DNA from 3 places in the Nocardia otitidiscaviarum genome. Region 3 is predicted to be linked to each of the others. Evidence: riboswitches for the same ligand, from Rfam matches in the RefSeq annotation. Region 3 holds a riboswitch; each other region holds the start of a gene.

Region 1 (7,404 bases), 2.4 Mb from region 3:
GCGCTCACTCGGCAACGAGGTGCCGATCTGCGTACTCAGCGCGCGCTCGGCCATCACCGACCGTATCGGCGCACTGGAGGCCGGGGCCGACGACTACCTCACCAAACCGTTCGACCTGGGCGAATTGGTGGCCCGGCTGCGCGCCCTGCTGCGCCGGGTCCCCGCGCCGGCCGCCCGGACCGCGGACCCGTCACCCATCGTGGTCGGCCCGCTGGTGATCCATCCGGGCAGTCGCCGTGTCTACGCCGACGACGTTCCGCTCGACCTGACCAAGCGCGAATTCGACCTGCTCGCCGCCCTGGCCACCGCGCCCGGGCAGGTGTTCAGCCGTGCGCAGCTGCTGCGGCTGGTGTGGCAGTACGACTTCGAGACCCAGACCAAGGTGGTGGACGTCTTCATCTCGTATCTGCGCCGCAAGATCGAGGCCACCGGTTGCCCGCGCGTGGTGCACACCGTGCGCGGGGTCGGATTCAGCCTGCGGGAGGAGCCGTGAGGCGGCCCGTCTCCCTGCGCACGCGCGTCGCGCTCGCCAGCGCGCTGTCCGCGGCCCTGGCCATCGTCGCCATGAGCGTGGTGTTCCTGCTCATCGTGCAGACCCGAACCGATGACGAACTCGATGCCGCGCTGCGCTCACTCGAGGTCGTGCGGGTGGACGGGACGGCGTCGGCGGCGGCCTGCGACGGCCGGGTGGTCCGCCTCGAACCGAACGGCGACGGCTGCTGGGAGCTGCCCGCCGATCTGCGCGAGGGCGACCGGGTGGATCTGGGACTCGCGGTACCGCGGGACGTGGTGGCGACGGCGGTGGAGCGCAGGCGATTCCACATCGTCGCCGTCGCGCTCTCGGCCATCGCGCTGGCCGCCGCGCTCGGCTGGTTCTTCGCCCACCGCAGTGTGCTGCCGCTGCGCCGGCTCACCGCGGCCACCAAGGATGTGGGCACCCGGCTGTCCCTGGACTTCCCGCGCCGCACGGCCACCACCGAGACCGCCGAGCTGGCCACCGCCATGGACCAGATGCTCGGCCGCATCGACGCCGAACGCCGCCACACCGCCGACGCGCTGGCCACCGCCCGCGATTTCGCGGCCACCGCCGCCCACGAACTGCGCACCCCGCTGACCTCCATGCGCACCGACCTTCAGGTGCTGTCCGGCATGGAGCTGCCCGCGGCGACGCGCGCCGAGATCCTCGCCGACGTGCTGGCCGCCCAGGGCTCCCTGGAATCGACCCTGTCCGCCCTGGAACGGCTCGCCCTCGGGGAGCTCACCACCGACGCCGACCGGGAGGAGGTGGATCTCGACGAACTCGTCGACGAGGTGGTCGACGACGCGCGCCGCCGTCACCCCGACGTCACCCTGATCTCCACTGTCCCGCAGCCGATTCGGCTGGCGGGCCTGGCCGCGGGCCTGCGCTCGGTGGTGGACAACGCCATCACCAACGCCATCCGCCACGGCGGCGCGACCCGCGTCGAGGTGGCGGCCCGCCGCGCCTCGGCCGGAACGGTCACCCTCACCGTGGACGACGACGGCACCGGAGTGCCGCCCGAGGAGCGCGACAAGGTCTTCGACCGCTTCTACCGCGGTCTCGACACCGAAACTCCCGGCAGCGGACTGGGACTCGCGCTGGTCGCGCAACAGGCCCGCCTGCACGGCGGCACCGCCGCCCTGACCGACAGCCCCCTCGGCGGGATCCGGTTGACCGTCACCCTCGCTACCGCACCGCGCGCAACGCCTCCGGGGTCAGGTCCTTCAGCGTCGGATAGCCGTCCACCGCCATGATCAGATCCGCCTCCGCGAGCAGGGTGCGCAGCACGTGCGCGATGCCATCGGCCCCGCCCAGCGCCAGACCGTAGGCGTAGGGGCGGCCGATGCCGACCGCCGACGCCCCCAGCGCTAGCGCCTTGACGATATCGGCCCCGGAGCGGACCCCGGAGTCGAACAGCACCGGCACCCCGCCCGCCGCGGCGACCACCTCGGGCAGCGCGTCCAGCGCGGGCAATCCCCCATTCGCCTGCCGCCCACCATGATTGGAGCAGTAGATGCCGTCGACCCCGCCGTCCACCGCGCGGCGGGCGTCGTCGGGGTGGCAGATGCCCTTGACGATGAGCGGCAGCTCGGTGAGCGACCGCAGCCACGGCAGATCGTCCCAGGTGAGCGGATTGCCGAAGAGCTGGATCCAGCGCAGGATGGCGGCCTGCGGGTCCTCCTCGGGGGTGCGGTCCAGTCCGGCGCGGAACACCGGATCGGTGAAGTAGTTGGCCAGGCAGTGCCCGCGCAGCTGCGGAAAGTTGCCGGTGGACAGATCACGCGGCCGCCAGCCGGTGACCCAGGTGTCCAGGGTGACCACGATGCCCCGGAAGCCCGCCTGCTCGGCCCGGCGCACCAGGCTGGCGGCCAGTTCGCGGTCGGTGGGCGTGTACAGCTGGAAGAAGCCGGGCGTGGCACCGAATTCGGCGGCGACCTGCTCCATCGGGTCGACGGTCAGGGTGGAGGCCACCATCGGAACGCCGGTGCGGGCCGCCGCGCGGGCGGTGGCCAGATCGCCGTGCCCGTCCTGCGCGCACAGTCCGATCACTCCGATCGGAGCCAGGAAAACCGGTGCGGGCCAGGTGGTTCCGAACAGCTCGACGGACAGGTCACGCTGTTTGGCCCCCACGAACATGCGCGGGATGAGCCCCCAGTGGTCGAAGGCGGTGACATTGGCGTCCTGGGTGCGCTCGTCGCCCGCGCCGCCCGCCACATACGACCACACCGAGGGCGGCATGGCCGCGCGCGCCCGATCCCGCAGCTCCGCGAAACTCACCGGCAGCGGCGGCACCACACCGCGCAACCCGTTGAAGTAGATCTCGTTCTGGTAGTCCCCGAACGCCATGGCCGACTGCCCGCCTTTCCGATGCGAACTTTCTCTGTGCTCGACGAGAGTGCGATACTGGGCTCCCACAGCGGTCCACGTGCAGGAAATCCACGCGAGAGCGGTAGTGAATGCAGGATCATTGCGAACCGATCGGTGAGGATGAGCTCGCGCTCATCCACGCCCTGCAATTGCGCCCCCGCGCCTCCTGGACTGAGCTCGGCGCGGTCCTGGGCGTCGACCCGGTCACCGCCGCCCGCCGCTGGAGTCGGCTGCGGGCGCGCGGGGCGGCCTGGGTGACGGTGTCCCCGGGACCGCGCCTGCTGGACCGGATCACCGTGGCCTATGTCGAGATCGATTGCGCCGCAGGTGAAGCCGCCACGGTGGCGGCGCGGTTGGCGACGCATCCGCATATGGTGACCATCGAGCGCACGGCCAGCGCCCAGCGGCTGTTCACCACCGTGGCCGCCGCCGATCTGGCCGCCATGTCGCGCTACACGCTGGACATCCTGCCGACGCTGCCCCACATCGGTGCGGTGCACGCCAGCCTGGTCACCCACATGTTCGCCGAAGGCGGCGACTGGCGCATAGACGCCCTGGATCCCGCGCAGCGCACCCGGCTCACCGCACCGCCCGCCCGGTCACCGGCCGATCGCGACCGCTTCCGGCTCACCGAGGTCGATCGCGCCCTGCTGGGCCTGCTGGCCCGTGACGGCCGCACGCCCTACGCCGAACTGGCCGCCGCCCTCGCGGTCAGCACGTCCACGGTCAAACGCCGGGTCGACGACCTCACCGGACTCGGCCTGTTCCGCTTCCGCTGCGATTTCGCCCGCCCGCTCGGCGGCTGGCCGGTCGCGGTCACCTTCCGCGCCACCGTTCCCGCCGCGGACCTCCCCCGTATCGGTCACGCCGTGGTGGCACTCCCCCAAACCCGCAACTGCGCCGCCACCACCGGCACCCACAACCTGCTCGTCCAGGCGGGCCTGCACACCATGAGCGATGTGCTGCGCTTCGAGAACACGCTCACCGCACTGCATCCAGCCATGACCATCGCCGAACGCGTCATCACCCTGCGCCACGACAAACTCCTGGGCCACCTGCTGGACCGCTACGGCCGCACCGAATCCGTGGTGGCGGCCGACATCTGGTCCGAACCCGGTGCCTGAATCGACGGTCAGCGCGGACGCCGGGCGACGACGGCGAAGTTCAATGGAACGCGCGGCGCGCCCGCGGGCAGCGTCCAGCCTTCCGGGCAGGCGACGAGTTCCGGGAAGGCGTGCCAGTCCATGTACGGCAGTTCGCGCAGCGACTCCGTCACGAGCCCGGCGTCCAGCAGGACCGTGACGATCTCCTGGAGGTCGTGCCGCCACTCGTGGTTGGTCGCGTGCGCGATCTGCCCCGCCGAACCCGGTGTGTAGCTGCCCGAATCGGTGTAGGTCTGTACGCCGCCGCCGGACAGATAGTCCTCGCTGATCTCCCAGGGTTCGAAGCCGAGCGCCCCGAGCAGCGGATGGTCGTCGCGGATGAGGAACACCCCGCCCGGTTCCAGCAGATCGTGGACGGATTGCGCCCACGCGTCGAGCTCCGGCAGCCACACGATGGTTCCGGCGCTGGTCACGATGGTGCTGAAGCGCCGGTCGAGCAGTGCGGAGGCGAATCGCGCGTCGCCCTCCACCCAGGTGATCTCGCGCCCGTCCGCCGCCGCGATGCGGGCGGCGTGGCGCAGCGAGTTCGGCGACAGATCCAGACCGTGGACGTCGACCGCCCCGAGCCGCGCCCAGGAGACGGTATCGGTGCCGATATGGCATTGCAGGTGCAGCAGCGACCGATCCCGGATGCCGGTGTCCGGGAGGTGCGGGGCCAGGACGGACAGATCGTTGCGCACCACCGTCGAGATGCGGGTCGGTTCGTTCAGGAATCCGTCCACGTCGTACATGCCCGAGCGCGCGTGCACGTCGGCGCGGTCGTCCCAGTTCGCCCGATTGTCGGCTATCGCGGTGTCATCGGCGATGGCGGTGTCGTCGGCTATGGCGGTGTCGTCGGCTGTCGGGGCGGCATCATGCATGCCGTCCGGTCTACTACCGCGGGTGGCCGTCGCACCACTGAATTTCGGCGACCTGGGCGCGCACCTCGTCGACGTGTTCGCCGCAGCCGGCCCACGTCGTCTTGCCACACGTCTCGCACGGCACCGGGTAGCACATGGATTCATCTCCTCACGTCGGCCGAGTCGAGCATACCGGCGGCATACCGGCGGTTCGCCGGCCGCACCTCCGGCTACGAGCGCGGATGCCCGGTTCGCGAACTCTGCTACATTCGCCGGGCCGTGGTGTTCGGGAAACCGGTGTGGAACCGGTGCGGCCCTCGCCACTGTGATCGGGAGCGACGAATCGTTCCGGGCGACAAGGTCGTCCGGAGCCACTGGGGCCCTGCCCTGGGAAGGTGGATTCGCCGCGCGACACCCGTCAGCCAGGAGACCGGCCACGGCGCTGTAGTGCCCGTTCCACGAGGACCTGGAAGGCGGTCGTCTTGACCACGTTTGTTTCCGCGCGCCTGCGGATCGGCGCGTTGCTCGCCGGTGCCGTCGCGCTCGCCGGGTGTGCGCCCGCGGCCGACACCGCTGTCGGCGACGCCGCCGTCACGCGCGTCAACTGCGGTATCGATATCGGCGTCGATGCGCCGCCGCAGCGCATCTATGCCGCCTATCAGCCGTCCATCGAGATCGCGCACGCCCTCGGGGTCACCGACCGCCTGGTCGGGACGGCCTTCCTGGACGCGGCGGTGCTGCCCGAATACCGGGACGCGCAGGCGAGCGTCCCGTACGTCGAGAAGCTGCCGAGCCGGGACGAATTGCTGTCCCAGCAGCCCGATTTCGTGCTCTCCGGCTACAACGGGGTGTTCGCGAAATCCGCTCAGGCCAGCGTCGGCACCCGCGCCAGCCTGCACGAACTCGGGGTGCGCACCTGGGTGCTGAGTCCGCTGTGCCCGAGCGCCGACGGACTGGCGGACGAGGCCATCGACCCGGCGACGGTGCGATTCGACAACGTGTACGCGGATCTGCGCGATCTCGGCGCACTATGGGGTGTGCCCGAACGCGCCGAGCAGGTGGCGACCGATCTGCGCGACCGGATCGAGGCGGTGCGCGCGACGGTCGCGGGAGCCGAACGCCCCCGGGTCGCGGTGGTGACGCCCAAGGACGACGGTTCCTACACCGTCGCGGGCGGCATCGACTTCGTCACCCGGATCATCGAGGCCGCGGGCGGGGTGAACGCCTTCGCCGACCTGACCGCCCGCCGCAATGTGCCGATCGGCGCGGAGGAGATCATCGCCCGCGATCCCGACATCATTCTGACCAGCCTGTGCTGCGAGGCCGGCTACACCCGCGCCGACGGGCAGTCGCAGGCCGACACCATCACCGGCAATCCGGCCTTCGCCAATCTGACCGCGGTGCGCGCGGGTGCGGTGCACCCCTTCCTGTTCGCCGATCGGGCGGCTGGGGTGCGAATCGCCCACGCGACCGAACTGGTCGCCGAGTTGATCCACCCCGATCTGTTCGGGCGGTGAGTCGCGGTCTGCGCGGCGTCGGCATGCCGGTGGCCCTCGTCGCGCTCGCCCTGGTCTGCCTCGCCTCGCTGCGGGTCGGGACGCATCCGATCACCGTCGATCAGGTGGCGGCGGCGTTCACCGACTTCCGGGGCACCGACGCGGATCGGGTGGTGCGCTACATCCGGCTGCCCCGCACGGTGGCCGGACTGCTGGCGGGTATCGCGCTCGCCCTGGCCGGGGCCGTCATGCAGGGGCTGACCCGCAATCCGCTCGCCGGACCCGGACTGCTGGGCATCAATTCGGGTGCGTCGCTGGCCATCGTGATCGCCATGGGCGTGCTCGGCCTGAGCGCGCCGGGCGGAGTCGTGTGGTTCGCCTTCCTCGGTGCGGCCGTCGCGGCGGTATTCGTCTACACGCTGGGGTCGCTCGGCTTCGGCGGCGCCACCCCGGTGAAGCTGGCCCTGGCCGGTGCCGCGTGCGCCGCGCTGTGCGGTTCCATCACCACCGCCGTCACGCTGCTGGACCGCACCACCTTCGACAACTTCCGGTTCTGGGTGGTGGGTTCGCTGACCCGCGCGGATATCGAATCCGTCTGGGCCATAACGCCGTTCATCGCCGTCGGGACCGTGCTGGCGGTGGCGGTGGCGCGCTCGCTCAACGCGCTCGCCATGGGCGAGGACATGGCGCGCACACTCGGCACGCGGCTGGTCACGGTGCGCGCGGTCGGCGCGGCGGCCGTGGTGCTGCTGGCGGGCGCCGCGGTGGCCATCGCCGGACCCGTCGCGTTCATCGGCCTGGTGATCCCGCATATCGCGCGGGCCCTGGCCGGACAGGACTACCGCTGGATCCTGGCCTGGTGCGCGGTGCTCGGCCCGACGCTGCTGCTGGCGGCGGATGTGCTCGGGCGCGTGGTCGCGCGTCCGCAGGAGATCCAGGTCGGCATCATCACCGCCTTCGCGGGATCGCCGTTCTTCCTCTATCTGGTCCGCACTCGGAAGGTCGCGACGCTGTGACGC
Region 2 (7,404 bases), 1.5 Mb from region 3:
GATCACCACGGCCAGACCGCGTTTGCGCTGCGGTCGGCGCAACGACTCGATGGCGCCGCGCAGATCACCGCGCACCCCGTCGCGGGCGTGCGGGGTGGTGGCGATGGTGCGCAGCATGGATTGCGCGTGAATGCGCCCGGTGCGGGCGGGAATTCGAATGAGCCGCTCGCCGTTGGCGACCACCGCGCCGATCCGGTTGCCGCCACCGCTGGTGAGGTGGGTGACCGCCGCCGCGGCGGCGACGACGAGATCGCGCTTCTGGCACAGCGCGGTTCCGAAGTCCAGGCTGGCCGACAGGTCGATCACGAGCCAGGTCTCCAGCTCACGGTCGGCCACCATCTGGCGTACGTGCGGGTGGGTGGTGCGGGCGGTCACCGACCAATCCATCTGCCGCACATCGTCGCCCGGCTGATACATGCGGGCATCGCCGGGTTCGGATCCCGGGCCGGGAATCAGGCCCAGGTGGTCACCGTGCAGCACGCCGTCGAGGCGGCGGCGCACGGTGAGCTCGAGGGTTTTCAACGCCGCCGCGAGCTTCGGGTCGTCGAGACTGCCCGACCGGAACGAGGGCGGGGCATGGGAGGTGCCGCTGGGGTTCGACATCGTCACGGGCGCAACCGGTTCCGTGGTCGCCTACTTCGACTGCGGCTGGCCCGCGCCCGACATCTGGCCGTTGGGCGGCTGGGGCACGGCGGGATGCTGCTGCGGTGCGCCGTGCGGTCCCACGGCGGGCTGCGCCGCGGGCATGGGGGTCTGCGGGCTGCCCGGCGCGACCGCCTGCGGGGCGACCTGCGGCAGACCCACCGTCTGCAGCACCCGGCGGATCACGTCGTCGGGACTGACCTCGTCGGCGAGCGCGTCGTAGGACAGCACCAGGCGGTGACGCAGCACATCCGGCACCACCTCGACCACATCCTGCGGCACCACGTAGTCGCGGCCGCGGATCAGCGCCACGGCGCGGGCGGCGGCGATGATGCCGAGGCTGGCGCGCGGCGAGGCGCCGTAGGCGATCCACCCGGCCACATCCTGCATACCGAAATCGGCGGGTTTGCGGGTCGCCGCGATCACCCGGACCACGTAGTCGACCAGGGCGTGGTGCACGAAGGTATTGGCGGCCAGCTGCTGCAGGCGCACCAGTTCGGTGGGTTCGAGGATGCGCTTGGGCTCCGGCGGGGTGACACCCATCCGGTAGATGATCTCGCGCTCCTCCTCCACCGACGGGTAGTCGACGACCACCTTGAACAGGAAGCGGTCGCGCTGCGCCTCGGGCAGCGGGTACACGCCCTCGCTCTCGATGGGGTTCTGCGTGGCCATGACCAGGAACGGGTTCGGCATCGGGTAGGTCTTGCCGCCGATGGAGACATGCCGCTCGGCCATCACCTCGAGCAGGGCCGACTGCACCTTGGCGGGTGCGCGGTTGATCTCGTCGGCGAGCACGAAGTTGGCGACGACCGGACCCAGCTCGGTGTCGAACTCCTCCTTGCCCTGCCGGTAGATGCGGGTGCCGATGAGATCGGTGGGCACCAGGTCGGGGGTGAACTGCACCCGGGAGAAACTGCCGCCGACCACCCGGGCGAAGGTTTCCACGGCGAGCGTCTTGGCGATACCGGGCACACCTTCGAGCAGGACGTGTCCACGCGCGAGCACACCGACGAGCAGGCGTTCGACCAGCCGATCCTGACCGACGATCACCCGCTTCACTTCGTAGATCGCCTTTTCCAGGGTCTGGACATCGCGCTCGAGGGTGCTGGGTGCCGACGGCGACTCCTTCACCGTACTTACCGCGTTCACACCATCACTCGAAGTCACCAACATCCCCGCTTTCGCCTCGGTCTTGTGCGTGCTGGTCCCAACTATTCCAGGTATCGCGCGCCGATGCCGCACCCGGTTCGGGAAGAGTCGCCGTTTTTTGCGAATCGACGGCCTCACCCGTGTTCGGATCGCGTGCCGATCGACGGCCCGTCCCGGCCGGAATTCGGTGTGCGATGTTTCTCAGGCCGCCGAGCGGGTGGCCTCGACGCGGCCGGTGATCCGAATGCGCGAGCCCGCCAGGACACCCGTGTACGTGCGGCGGCCATGGGTGCGCTCGACACTGGTGGTGGATTCGGTGAGGCGCAGCGCGGCGGCCCACTCGCGCAGGTGCCGCTCGGTCGATTCGGGTTGATCGCGCGGCGCGACCCGGCCGCGGAACTCCACCTCCTGCTGTTCGGCGCAGGGCAGCGAATACACGCCCTGGTGCCAAACCCACACCAGCGGAGGGAGTTCCACGCCGGTCTCGGCCACCGCACGCGCGTTCACCGCCGCGGAGATCGCGTCGGCGACCTCCATCGTGAGCGAAATCGTCTGCGTCTCGGTCGGATAGCACGTCATGCCGGGCACGGTCTCACCGATGCGCGCGAAATGCCTGTCACCGCAAGGTGCGCGTGTCCCGGCGCGCGGGCGGCACGGGTCAGTCGGTGCTCTCCTCCACCGACACCACCATGCCGGTGGTCGCGTCGATCTGCACCTCGTATTCGGCGCCGGTGCGGGTCGCCACGTCGACCTCCCACGTCGGCGTTCCGTCGGCCATCTCCAGTTCGATGGACTGCACGGTCGCGCCCATCAGCGCGTCCTGGGCGGCCCGCAGCGCCTCCTGATCGCTGACCGCGGGCTGCACCGCGGGCACCGCGGCGGCGGGTGCGGCTGCCGCGCCGAGCGCGGCGGCGGCGAGCACCACGCCGAACGAGAATCGGCGCAGGCCGTCGGCGGCGCGAGGAATCGTGACCGTCATGATGATGCTCCTTTGCTCGTTATCCGGGATTTCGCAGGCGCGGCGGGATCGATCTCTCGCGCCCTCGCGGACGGAACTACCACCGTCGCGGCGGTTCATGCGCGGAGGTTCGGCGGAAGCATCGTGGAGGGAAACATCGAGAAACGGCGACAGAACGGTCACGCGTGGGTACAGTTTTCGACACGTTCCCACACCGGACCGCCAGCGTCGGTGACTCCGGAGTTCGGGCGCTGTCGCTGATCTACCGAGGACGTGCTGTGTCGCTGCATCGAGAGACCTCCGGTTCCCTTTCCGTCCAGGACCTGCTCGGTGCGGTCGAGGGCGGAACATCCACCAGTCATCGCGCCGACCCCGGTTCGGGCGGATATGTCAGGGCCGTCGCGGGTGTGGCGGTGGCGGCGGGAGCGCTGCTCACCACGGTCGCCCAGCTGGCTCCGGCCGCCGCGGTCGCCGCTCCTCCGACGCCCGTCGACGAGGCCGATCCGGTCGCAGATCCGGTGCCGCTGGACATCCAGTCCGCACCCGAGCTGCTACAGGCCGCGGTGGACGCCACCGTCGCCGCGGTGACGAACCAGATGCCGCCCACCCCGAGAGAGATCGCCCCGCCCGCGCAACCCGCTCCGGCGCCGCCGGCCGCGCCCTTCGGCCTGGCCGGGCTCCCGGCCGAGATCGCCGCACCGCTGGCGCAGGCCGAGCAGACCATCAAACAGCTCCAGCAGCAGTTCGCCCCCGCCGCGCCCGCACCCGCGCCGTTCATCGCCGCTCCCGCCGTCCTGCCGGTGGGCGGCCAGATCAGCTCCGGATTCGGCAGCCGCTGGGGCGCGTTCCACTACGGCGTCGATATCGCCGACGCACTGGGGACACCGATCCACTCGGCGCTGGGCGGCACCGTCGTGGAGGCCGGACCGGCCGACGGCTTCGGACTCTGGGTGCGCGTGCTCCAGGACGACGGCACCACCGCCGTCTACGGCCACGTCAACGACATCTACGTTGCCGAGGGCCAGCGGGTGAACGCGGGCGACGTGATCGCCACCGTCGGCAACCGCGGCCAGTCCACCGGCCCCCACCTGCACCTGGAGATCTGGGACCAGCACGGCAACAAGATCGACCCGGTCTCCTGGCTGGCCGCCAAGGGCGTGCTCATGGAACAGCACTGGGGCGCGCACTGACGCGCCTCCGCGCGATTCCATCCGGCCCACGCGGTTCCACCTGCGGAAGTGCGCTATATTCACGGTCGCAGCTGGTTCGCCGGAGGCGGAGTCGAGGAGCCCCTTATCCGCCCGATGGCGTCGAGCCCGGGACGTGTTTCGCACGGACCGAGGTGAAGAGGGAACCCGGTGGGAGTCCGGGACTGTCCCGCAGCGGTGAGTGGGAACGACGGTCGTCATGGGCACTGGGCGCGAGTCCGGGAAGCGACGGCCGGTAGGACCAGCCCCGGATTCCGACGTCGGGGTCGACCCGGGTGGGGTCGGTGCCCACGAGTCCGAAGACCTGCCGGTTGTGCCGGGTACGCCGTATCCGGCGGCCGTCGCCTCGTGGATCGGGCGCTACGCCGAGTGGGACCCGGGCACGGGATGATGTTGCAGGGGCTCCGCTGGCGTGCGTTCGGTGTGGGTGACGGCCATCGGCTGTCTACTTCACGAGGCGACTATGTATTCTCCCTCCGAATCGGGGCTCTCGGGCGTGGGGCGTCCGGCCCGGATATCGCCGACCGCGTCCGGCGTTCCCTCGGTCGTGCAGAGTCTGCGGCGACACGCCGCCGGACCGCGGGTGCCCTTCTCCGTCGAGTTCAATCCGCCCCGCGACGCCGCTGGCGAGGCCCGGCTGTGGCGGGCGGTGCGCGAATTCGAGCGGATGCACCCGGCTTTCGTGTCGATGACCTACGGTGCCGGTGGCTCCACCAAGGACCGCACCGCGCGCATCACCGGCCAGTTGGCCCAGCAGACCACCCTGCTGCCGGTGGCGCACCTGACCGCGGTCGGCCACAGCGTCGCCGAACTGCGCGCGCTGGTCGGCTCGTACGCCGATTGCGGAATCCGCAATATCCTGGTGCTGCGCGGAGATCCGCCCGGCGACCCGCTCGGCGCGTGGCACCGCCATCCCGACGGCGTCGAGTACGCCGAGGAGTTGGTGCGCATCGTGCGCGATCTCGGTGACTTCCACGTCGGCGTCGCATCCTTCCCGCAGGGGCACCACCGCTCCCCCGACCTGGACACCGACACCGCCTTCCTGGCCGCGAAACTGCGTGCGGGCGCGGATTACTCGATCACTCAGATGTTCTTCGACGTCGAACACTATCTGCGCCTGCGGGATCGGGTGCTGGCGGCCGATCCCATACAGGGCGCGAAGCCGATCATTCCGGAGCTGATGCCGATCACCTCCATGCGCACCGTCGCGCGCGCCGAGGAACTCAGTGGCCGCGCGCTGCCCGCGGCCGTCCTGGACCGGCTGCGCCGGGCCGCGGGCGACGGCCCCGAGGAGAACCGCGCCGCCGTCCGCAGGGTCGGCATCGAGATCGCCACCGAGATGGCGCAGCGCCTCATCGACGAGGGCGCACCCTGCCTGCACTTCATCACCCTCAACTTCGCCAAGGCCACCACCGAGGTGCTGACGAATCTGGGCTACGAGGTCACCGCCGCCCCACTGAGCGCCTGATCGTCCACCGGTCCGCTGATCACCCGGCGGTGGACGGCACGTACGGAATGTGCTGCGAGCTGTTGTCGTCCACCCGGATCGGGCGGCCCAACTGCGGGAAGGCGCGCTGGGCGCAGTCGGTGCGCTCGCAGACCTTGCAGCCCGCGCCGATCGGCACGGCCGCGCTCGGATCGTCCACCGGCAGCGCGTGGGAGTAGACGAGCTTGTCCGCGTACGCCAGATCGCAGCCCAGCCCGATGGCGAAATCCCTTTTCGCGGAGAGGTATCCGGGCGTCTTCTCGTCGGTGGTGCGGGCCAGCCACAGGTAGTTGCGGCCGTCGGGCATCCGCGCGATCTGGGTGCGGATGCTGCCCGGGGTGGCGAACGCCTCGTGCACCACCCACAGCGGACAGCTGCCACCCACCCGGGAGAAATGGAATGCGGTGGCGGACTGGCGTTTCGAGATGTTCCCGGCGCGGTCGGTGCGGACGAAGAAGAACGGCACCCCACGCTTGCCGGGCCGCTGCAGGGTGGACAGCCGGTGGCAGACGGTCTCGAAGCCGACCTCGAATTGGGCTGCCAGCAGTTCGATGTCGTAGCGCAACGCTTCGGCGGCCGTCCAGAACCGGGTGTAGGGCAGGATGAGCGCACCGGCGAAGTAGTTGGCCAGGCCGATCCGCAGCAGTCCCCGCGACTGCTCCGGCATGGCGTCGGCCTCGTCGATGAGGTCGGCGATGACCGCGCCCTGGGTGAGGAAGGCCAACTGCGTGGCCAGTTGGAAGGCACGCTGCCCGGTCGAGAGCCGACGCGCCAGGGTCAGCACGCGGTCGTTCGGGTCGTACACCCGTTTGGGTCCGGGATGATTCGGATCATCGGTGCGGATCGCCACCGTGATGCCGAACTCCGCTCGCAACAGGCGGGTCAGTTGCAGGTCGAGCCCGCCCGGCTGGAAACCGTTGCGCGTGAACAATTCCTCGGCCGCGGCGTCGAGTGCGGGGATGTGATTGCGCCGGTCGTAGAAGTAGTCGCGCACATCCTCGTAGGGCATGGCCGTGGCGGAGTCGCCCCGGCCGCCGTCGATCTCGGCGGAGAAGCGCTCCATCTGCTCGGTGGCCCCGCGCAGGCGACGATGCAGGGAGACGAGCAGACGCGCCGCCGCCGGCACCCGGGCCACCAGATCGTCCATCTCGGCGGTGGTGATGGCGGCGCCGTCGGGGTCCTCGGCGAAGACGTCCTGGAGGTCGGCGATGAGCCGGGCGTCGGTGTCGGCGGCGAAGAAGCCCATATCCAGATCGAAGCGGGAGTTCAGGCGCAGCAGCACCGGCACGGTCAGCGGTCGTTGATCGTGCTCGAGCTGATTGATGTAGCTCACGGATAGCTCCAGGGCCTTGGCCAGCGCCGACTGGGAAAGCCCCCGCTGTTCCCGGAGCGTGCGCAGTCGCGCGCCCGCATACATCTTCTGCATGCCCTCAATCTAACAATCTGGCCTTACACAACTTTCACACTTTCACCGCCGCGCTGACACAAAAGTAGGCATTTGCGGGGGATTTCCATGTCCGCACTGTCTGTATAGCGTGCGAAATATCCCGATGAACCTCGATGCCTGGGAGGCCCCGACCGTGAAGAACCATCTCGTCCGCACCCACCGCTCCGCGGAGAGCTTCCCCCGGGAGGAGCATCTCGCATGGCGGATCGCCGAGGTGGCCACCGACGCCGTGGAGGTCGCCCCGGAGACGGAGGAGATGATCGTCAACCGGATCATCGACAATGCCGCCGTGGCCGCGGCCGCGCTCACCCGCCGCCCCGTCGCCAATGCCCGCGCCCAGGCGCTGGCACACCCCTACCAGCCCGGTGCGACCGTCTTCGGTGTCGACGGCCGCTTCTCCCCGGAGTGGGCGGCCTGGGCCAATGGGGTGGCGGTGCGCGAACTCGACTTCCACGACACCTTCCTGGCCGCGGAGTACTCGCATCCGGGTGACAACATCCCGGCGATCCTCGCG
Region 3 (7,404 bases):
ACAGCGCCTCCAACCCCAGCGCCCCGGAGCCCGCGTACAGGTCCGCGACGCGTATCCCGTCGAAGTCCAGCCGCGCGGCGAGCACGCTGAACAGCGCCTCACGCACCCGATCGGAGGTGGGCCGGGTCCCGGCGGGCGGCACCCGCAGCCGCCGCCCGCCCGCACTGCCCGCGACGATGCGCGTCACTCCGCCGCGGCCTCGTTGAGGCTCAGCTCGATCAGCAGATCGCCGCCCTCCACCTGCTGCACCTTGCCGATGGCGACGCGCTTGACCGTGCCGCCGCGCGGCGCGGTGATGGCGGCCTCCATCTTCATGGCCTCGATGGTGCCGATGGTGTCGCCGGGGCCGACGGTGTCGCCGTCGCCGACCGACAGCGTGACCACACCCGCGAACGGGGCCGCGATATGTCCGGCATTGGTCTTGTCGGCCTTCTCGGCGGCGGGGACCTCACTGGCGATCGAGCGGTCGCGCACCATGATCGGCCGCAGCTGACCGTTGAGAATGCACATCACGGTGCGCATACCGCGCTCGTCGGGTTCGGAGATGGCCTCCAGGCCGATGAGCAGGGTGACACCCTTCTCCAACTGGACGCGGTGTTCCTCGTCGTGGCGCAGACCGTAGAAGAACTGGTTGGCCGACAGCCCCGAGGTGTCGCCGTACTTCTCGCGGTGGGCCAGGAATTCGGCGGTGGGTCCGGGGAACAGCAGCCGGTTCAGGGTGGCGCGCCGCTGCTCCGAGGTCCCGTTCAACCCGGCCTCGTCCTCGGCGGTGAGCTGGGTTTCCGGCTTGGCCGAGCCGCGTCCGGCCAGCGCGCGCGAGCGGAACGGCTCCGGCCAGCCACCGGCCGGTGTGCCCAATTCCCCACGCAGGAAACCGATCACCGAATCGGGAATGTCGTAGCGGCCGGGGTCGGCGGCGAATTCGTCCACGTCCACGCCGGTGCCGACCAGCGCCAGCGCGAGGTCGCCGACCACCTTGGACGACGGGGTGACCTTGACCAGGCGGCCCAGCATCCGGTCGGCGGCAGCGTATTTGGCCTCCACCTCCTCGAACTGGTCGCCCAGCCCCAAGGCGATGGCCTGCTGCCGCAGATTCGACAGCTGCCCGCCCGGGATCTCGTGGTGGTACACGCGCCCGGTCGGCCCCGGCAGCCCGGATTCGAAGGGCGCGTACACCTTTCGCAGCGCCTCCCAGTACGGCTCCAGATCGCACACGTGCTGGAGGTTCAGCCCGGTGTCGTGCGGTGAGTTCGCCGCCGCCGCGACGATGGCCGACAGCGCGGGCTGGGACGTGGTGCCCGCCATCGGGGCCGAGGCGCCGTCGACGGCGTCCGCACCCGCCTGCCAGGCGGCCAGATAGGTGGCCAGCTGACCGCCCGGGGTGTCGTGGGTGTGCACGTGCACGGGCAGCTCGAACTCCCGGCGCAATGCCGTGACCAGCGTCGCCGCCGCCGGAGCCCGCAGCAGACCCGCCATGTCCTTGATGGCGATGACATGCGCCCCGGCGTCGACGATCTCCTCGGCGAGCTTGAGGTAGTAGTCGAGCGTGTAGAGGTTCTCGTCCGGATTCGACAGGTCGCCGGTGTAGCTCATGGCGACTTCGGCGATGGCCGTTCCGGTTTCGCGCACGGCGTCGATGGCGGGCCGCATCTGGTCCACGTTGTTGAGCGCGTCGAAGATGCGGAAGATGTCGATGCCGGTCGCGGTGGCCTCGGAAACGAAAGCGCGCGTGACCTTTTCCGGGTACGGGGTGTAGCCGACGGTATTGCGCCCGCGCAGCAGCATCTGCAGGTTGATATTCGGAATCGCCTCGCGCAGCGCGGCCAGGCGCTCCCACGGGTCCTCGTAGAGGAACCGCAGCGCGACGTCATAGGTCGCACCGCCCCAGCATTCGATGGACAGCAGTTCCGGCGTCATCCGCGCCACATGCCCGGCCACGTCCAGCAGCCCGTTGGTGCGCACCCGGGTGGCCAGCAGCGACTGGTGCGCGTCGCGGAAGGTGGTGTCGGTGACCGCGACGCCGGGCCGCTCCCGCAGCCAGCGCGCGAATCCCTCCGGCCCGAGTTCCAGCAGCCGCTGCCGGGACCCCGCGGGCGGCGGCACCGTCATATCCAGCGCGGGCAGCTTGTCGTGCGGATACACCGTGGTCGTGCGCTGCCCGTGCGGCTTGTTCACGGTGACGTCGGCCAGATACCGCAGGATCTTGGTGCCGCGGTCGGCCGAGGAACGCTGGGTGAGCAGTTCCGGCCGCTGGTCGATGAACGAGGTGGTGACCCGTCCGGCCCGGAACTCCGGATCGTCGAGCACCGCCATCAGGAACGGGATATTGGTCGTGACGCCGCGAATGCGGAACTCGGCCACCGCCCGGCGGGCGCGCGCCACCGCGGTGGCGAAGTCACGGCCGCGGCAGGTGAGTTTGACCAGCATGGAGTCGAAGTACGCGCCGACCTCGGCGCCCACGTTCGCGCCGCCGTCCAGCCGCACGCCCGCCCCGCCCGGCGACCGGTAGCCGGTGATGCGGCCGGTGTCGGGCCGGAACCCGTTGGCCGGATCCTCGGTGGTGATGCGGCACTGCAGTGCCGCGCCCCGGATCGTGATCGACTCCTGCCGCAGCCCCAGATCCGCCAGGGACTCCCCGGCGGCGATGCGCAGCTGCGCCTGCACCAGGTCCACATCGGTGATCTCCTCGGTCACCGTGTGCTCGACCTGGATGCGCGGGTTCATCTCGATGAACACGTGCCGGCCGCGCTCGTCGAGCAGGAACTCCACCGTGCCCGCGCAGCTGTAGCCGATCTGGCGGGCGAAGGCCACCGCGTCGGCGCAGATCCGGTCGCGCACGGCCGGATCCAGATTCGGGGCGGGCGCGAGTTCGATCACCTTCTGATGCCGCCGTTGCAGCGAGCAGTCGCGTTCGTAGAGGTGGATCACGTCGCCGTGCGAGTCGGCGAGGATCTGCACCTCGATGTGGCGGGGGTTGACCACCGCCTGCTCCAGGAACACCGTCGCGTCACCGAAGGCGGATTCGGCCTCGCGCATGGCCGCCTCCACCGCCTCGCGCAGTAGGGCGCGGTCGTCGACCTTGCGCATACCGCGGCCGCCGCCACCGGCCACGGCCTTGACGAACACGGGGAAGTCCATGGTCTCGGCGGCCGCCAGCAGCTCGTCCACGTCGGCGGAGGGTGCGCTGGAGGTCAGCACCGGCAGCCCGGCGGCCTTGGCCGCGGCGATCGCGCGGGCCTTGTTCCCGGTCAGCTCCAACACCTGCGCGGACGGGCCGATGAAGGTGATCCCCTCGCGGGCGCACGCCGCCGCGAGGTCGGGATTCTCGGAAAGAAAACCGTAACCGGGGTAGACCGCGTCGGCGCCCGAGGTCTTCGCAGCCTCGAGAATTTCCTCGATCGACAGGTACGCGCGTACCGGATGTCCGGGCGTGCCGATCTGATACGCCTCGTCCGCCTTCAGCCGGTGGACCGAATTGCGGTCCTCATGGGGAAAGACGGCGACCGTGCCGATGCCGAGTTCGTATGCCGCGCGGAAGGCGCGAATGGCGATCTCGCCGCGGTTGGCGACCAGGACTTTGGAGAACATCCGCCTAAGGTACCTGCTCCCCGGACACCCTTCGGTCACGATGTCGGGTTCGCAGGAATCTTCACAACCGACGTTAGCCAGGTTGCGAAGATGTGTTCATCCGGACGATACACACCGGCCCGGCTCCGGCCCCGTCGCCGGAGCCGCCGGCGCGGCGATATGCTCGGCAGCGCAATCGGTTCGCCGGACGGGAGCCCCCAGTCGGCGTCGAAACCGGAAGCTCACCACGGGTGAGTTCTTCCGGTGAGAGGGAACCCGGTGAGAATCCGGGACTGTCCCGCAGCGGTAAACGGGAACGACCGCCGTACCACGCACTGGGTGCCACACCTGGGAAGCGACGGCCAGTAGGTCGGCCATTCGGCCGGAGCCCGTGAGTCCGAAGACCTGCCGACTGTGCCGGGTACGCCGTACCCGGCGGCCTCCGCCTCGTGGATTGGGCGATGGACCGCATGTGCGTATTCGCATGCCGTTCGGTGTGCGCGTGGCACGGCTGTTCGCGCCCGCGGTGGTGGCCAGTGGCTCTGGAACACTGGAGAAATATCCGTGACCAATACACCGACCTCCTTCACCGCCACGGTGCTCGGCATTCCGCGCATCGGGCCGAATCGGGAGTTGAAGAAGGCGACCGAGTCCTACTGGGCCGGGCGCATCGACGCCGACGCGCTGCACGCCGTCGGGCGGAGGCTGCGGGACTCGCAGCTGACCGCGCTGCACGCCGCGGGACTGGATTCGATCCCGGTCGGCACCTTCTCCTACTACGACCAGATGTTGGACACCGCGGTCCTGCTCGGCGCGCTGCCGCCGCGGGTGGCCGAGATCGCCGATCCGCTGGACCGCTATTTCGCGGCGGCGCGCGGCACCGACGCGGTCGCGCCGTTGGAGATGACCAAGTGGTTCGACACCAACTACCACTATCTGGTCCCGGAGATCGGCCCGGAGACCCGCTTCGCCCTGCACCCGGACAAACTGCTGGGTGAGCTGGCCGAGGCGCGGGAACTCGGCATTCCCGCACGGCCGGTGGTCATCGGTCCGCTGACCTTCCTGAAACTGGCCAAGGGTGTGGGCGCGGAACCGCTGTCGCGCCTGACCGAACTGCTGCCGCTGTACCGCGACCTGCTGAGCCGCCTGGCCGCCGCGGGTGCGGAGTGGGTGCAGATCGACGAACCGGTGCTGGTGACCGATCTCACCGCCGATGAACTCGCCCTGGTCGGCACCGTCTACAGCGACCTCGCGTCCGCGACCGACCGCCCGGCCGTCCTGGTCGCCACCTACTTCGGGCATCCGGACGCCGCACTGCCGGTGCTGGCCTCCACCCCGGTCGAGGCGATCGCCCTGGATTTCACCGCCGGGACCACCGTCGAGGACGTGGCCGCGGTGCGGCCGCTGCGCGACAAGCTCGTGGTGGCCGGTGTTGTCGACGGACGCAATATCTGGCGCACCGATCCCGACCGGGCGCTGTCCACCCTCGCCACCCTGCTCGGCAGTACCGGCGCGCTGGTGGTGTCGACCTCCTGCTCGCTGCTGCACGTGCCGTACACGCTGACGGCGGAGCCCGGACTCGACGAGGCGCTGCGTTCCTGGCTCGCGTTCGGTGACGAGAAGGTCGCCGAGGTGCGGATGCTGGCCACCGCCCTGCACCGGGGCACCGACGAGGTCGCCGCCGAATTGGCTTCCGCCCGTGCGGCGTTGGCGAATCGGGCCGCCGACCCGCGGCTGCGCAACGACACCGTGCGGGCGCGGCTGGCGGCACTGGGAGCCGAGGCGACCCGGCGCGCGCCGGCGGCGGATCGAGCCGCGCTGCAACGGGATCGGCTGAACCTGCCACTGCTGCCGACCACCACCATCGGCTCGTTCCCGCAGACGCCGGAGATCCGCAAGGCACGCGCCGCGTACACCAGGGGCGATCTCACCGCCGAGCAGTACACCGAGCGCATGCGCGCCGAGGTCGCGGACGTCATCGCGCTGCAGGAGCGGCTGGGCCTGGATGTGCTGGTGCACGGCGAGCCCGAGCGCAACGACATGGTGCAGTACTTCGCCGAGCAGCTCGACGGCTTCGCCGCCACCGCCAACGGCTGGGTGCAGTCCTACGGCACCCGCTGCGTGCGTCCGCCCATCCTGTTCGGCGACGTGGCCCGGCCCGCGCCGATGACGGTGGAATGGATCGAGTACGCGCAGTCGCTCACCGACAAGCCGGTGAAGGGCATGCTCACCGGTCCGGTGACCATTCTGGCGTGGTCGTTCGTGCGCGACGACCAGCCGCTGGCCGATTCGGCGCGGCAGGTGGCGCTGGCGATTCGCGAGGAGACGGTGGACCTGCAGGCCGCCGGCATCCGCGTCATCCAGGTGGACGAACCGGCGCTGCGGGAGCTGCTGCCGCTGCGGGCCGAGGTCAAACCGGAGTACCTGGAATGGTCGGTGGCCGCGTTCCGGCTGGCCACCTCCGGGGTCTCCGACGCGACCCAGATCCACACGCATCTGTGCTATTCGGAATTCGGTGAGGTGATCGACGCGATCGCCGCCCTGGACGCCGACGTCACCTCCATCGAGGCGGCCCGCTCGCATATGGAGGTGCTCGACGACCTCAATGCGGCCGGTTTCGCGCTGGGCATCGGTCCCGGCGTGTACGACATCCACTCCCCGCGCGTACCCAGCGTGGCGGAGATCGAGCGTTCGCTGCGGGCCGCGCTGCAAGCCGTGCCCGCCGAACGGCTCTGGGTGAATCCGGACTGCGGGCTGAAGACCCGCGGTCCGGTCGAGGTGGAGGCCGCGCTGCGCAATATGCGCGCGGCCGCGGATGCCGTGCGCTGAGCCCGCGTGGCCCGGGCATCACCGCGCCCGGAGTAGCGGAGGTCCGCGGCCGATGGCCGCGGACCTTCCCGCCTCAGTCCGTGAGGAAGTCCACCACGTCGGCGACCAGCCGCGGGTCCTTGATAGCGCCCATGTGCGAGGCGCCGGGATACACCCGCGCGCGAGCGCCCGGAATGCCCGCGGCGGTGAACTCCAGGTTCCGCACCGGGTAGGCCGCGTCCTTGTCACCGCCGAGCACGAGGGTGGGCGCGCTGATCTCACCCAGCCGGTCGGTGAGGTCGAAGGCGTCCTCGGCGCGGATGAACGCGGCGGTGGCGGCGGGGTCGTGCGGCCGCGCCAGCGGGTCGAGCAGCCACGCCGCCGCGGCCACCAGGCGCGCGGCCACGGGGTTCTGGATGGTTTCGCCCGCGATGTGGTGCATCCCGCGCCGCCCGGACTCGACGGCCCGCGCGTAGTTCAGCTGCGCCTCCCGCACGTGCGGTTCCAGCCGGTAGCCGGAGGAGACGACCACCAGTCGGCGCACCGCCTCCGGATGGTCGGCGGCCAGTTGCAGTGCGACCGAACCGCCGGAGCTGACGCCGATCACATCCACGGGTTCACCGAATTCCTTGTGCAGCGCCTCGGCGTGCTGGTCGGCGATATCGGCCATGGTGGTGCCCGCCGGAGTGCCGGGCGCCCGGTTCACCGCGTAGACGCGGAAGTGCCGGGCGAGCGGACTCAACGTCTTGATCTCCGAGGTCCGCATCCAGCCGGTCGGATTGGCATGGTCGGGGGTGAACCAGCGCAGGAATACCAGCGGCCGACCGGAACCCAGCGCGAGATAGGGCAGGTTGTGCGCGAGCGCCCCCTCGGTGACGTCTAGTCGCGCCGATGGGCCGGGTTTCGCCATGGTGTCCTCCGTATGCCGAGCCGGACCCTATTGTCCGTCGGATCCCAGCCTGCCGCAGCACAAACGCGACCGTCCAAGACGTATCACTGCTGGCGGCCAGAACTGCGCCTGCTGCGCTC

What was found. A riboswitch is a leader RNA that binds a small molecule or an ion and turns the genes downstream of it on or off. The one in region 3 is predicted to bind cobalamin.
Region 1: linked by a shared signal. The riboswitch ahead of FOH10_RS10560 (ABC transporter substrate-binding protein) and the one ahead of metE (5-methyltetrahydropteroyltriglutamate--homocysteine S-methyltransferase) in region 3 are both predicted to bind cobalamin.
Region 2: linked by a shared signal. The riboswitch ahead of FOH10_RS14780 (methylenetetrahydrofolate reductase) and the one ahead of metE (5-methyltetrahydropteroyltriglutamate--homocysteine S-methyltransferase) in region 3 are both predicted to bind cobalamin.

What each region holds. Positions count from the first base shown of each region.
Region 1 is NZ_CP041695.1:2,434,071-2,441,474, reverse strand. Features, by position in the region: gene FOH10_RS10585 (response regulator transcription factor) at 1-493, shown strand, start outside; gene FOH10_RS10580 (sensor histidine kinase) at 490-1,773, shown strand; gene FOH10_RS10575 (lactate 2-monooxygenase) at 1,706-2,866, opposite strand; gene FOH10_RS10570 (Lrp/AsnC family transcriptional regulator) at 2,977-4,011, shown strand; gene FOH10_RS10565 (class I SAM-dependent methyltransferase) at 4,020-4,910, opposite strand; cobalamin riboswitch at 5,153-5,342, shown strand; gene FOH10_RS10560 (ABC transporter substrate-binding protein) at 5,372-6,406, shown strand; gene FOH10_RS10555 (FecCD family ABC transporter permease) at 6,403-7,401, shown strand; gene FOH10_RS10550 (FecCD family ABC transporter permease) at 7,398-7,404, shown strand, end outside.
Region 2 is NZ_CP041695.1:3,333,518-3,340,921, forward strand. Features, by position in the region: gene FOH10_RS14755 (DUF58 domain-containing protein) at 1-603, opposite strand, end outside; gene FOH10_RS14760 (AAA family ATPase) at 634-1,815, opposite strand; gene FOH10_RS14765 (hypothetical protein) at 1,993-2,370, opposite strand; gene FOH10_RS34810 (PepSY domain-containing protein) at 2,450-2,770, opposite strand; gene FOH10_RS14775 (M23 family metallopeptidase) at 3,028-3,939, shown strand; cobalamin riboswitch at 4,073-4,265, shown strand; gene FOH10_RS14780 (methylenetetrahydrofolate reductase) at 4,421-5,425, shown strand; gene FOH10_RS14785 (short-chain fatty acyl-CoA regulator family protein) at 5,445-6,869, opposite strand; gene prpD (2-methylcitrate dehydratase PrpD) at 7,024-7,404, shown strand, end outside.
Region 3 is NZ_CP041695.1:4,816,216-4,823,619, forward strand. Features, by position in the region: gene rsmD (16S rRNA (guanine(966)-N(2))-methyltransferase RsmD) at 1-187, opposite strand, end outside; gene FOH10_RS21570 (pyruvate carboxylase) at 184-3,588, opposite strand; cobalamin riboswitch at 3,786-3,994, shown strand; gene metE (5-methyltetrahydropteroyltriglutamate--homocysteine S-methyltransferase) at 4,132-6,396, shown strand; gene FOH10_RS21580 (alpha/beta fold hydrolase) at 6,470-7,285, opposite strand.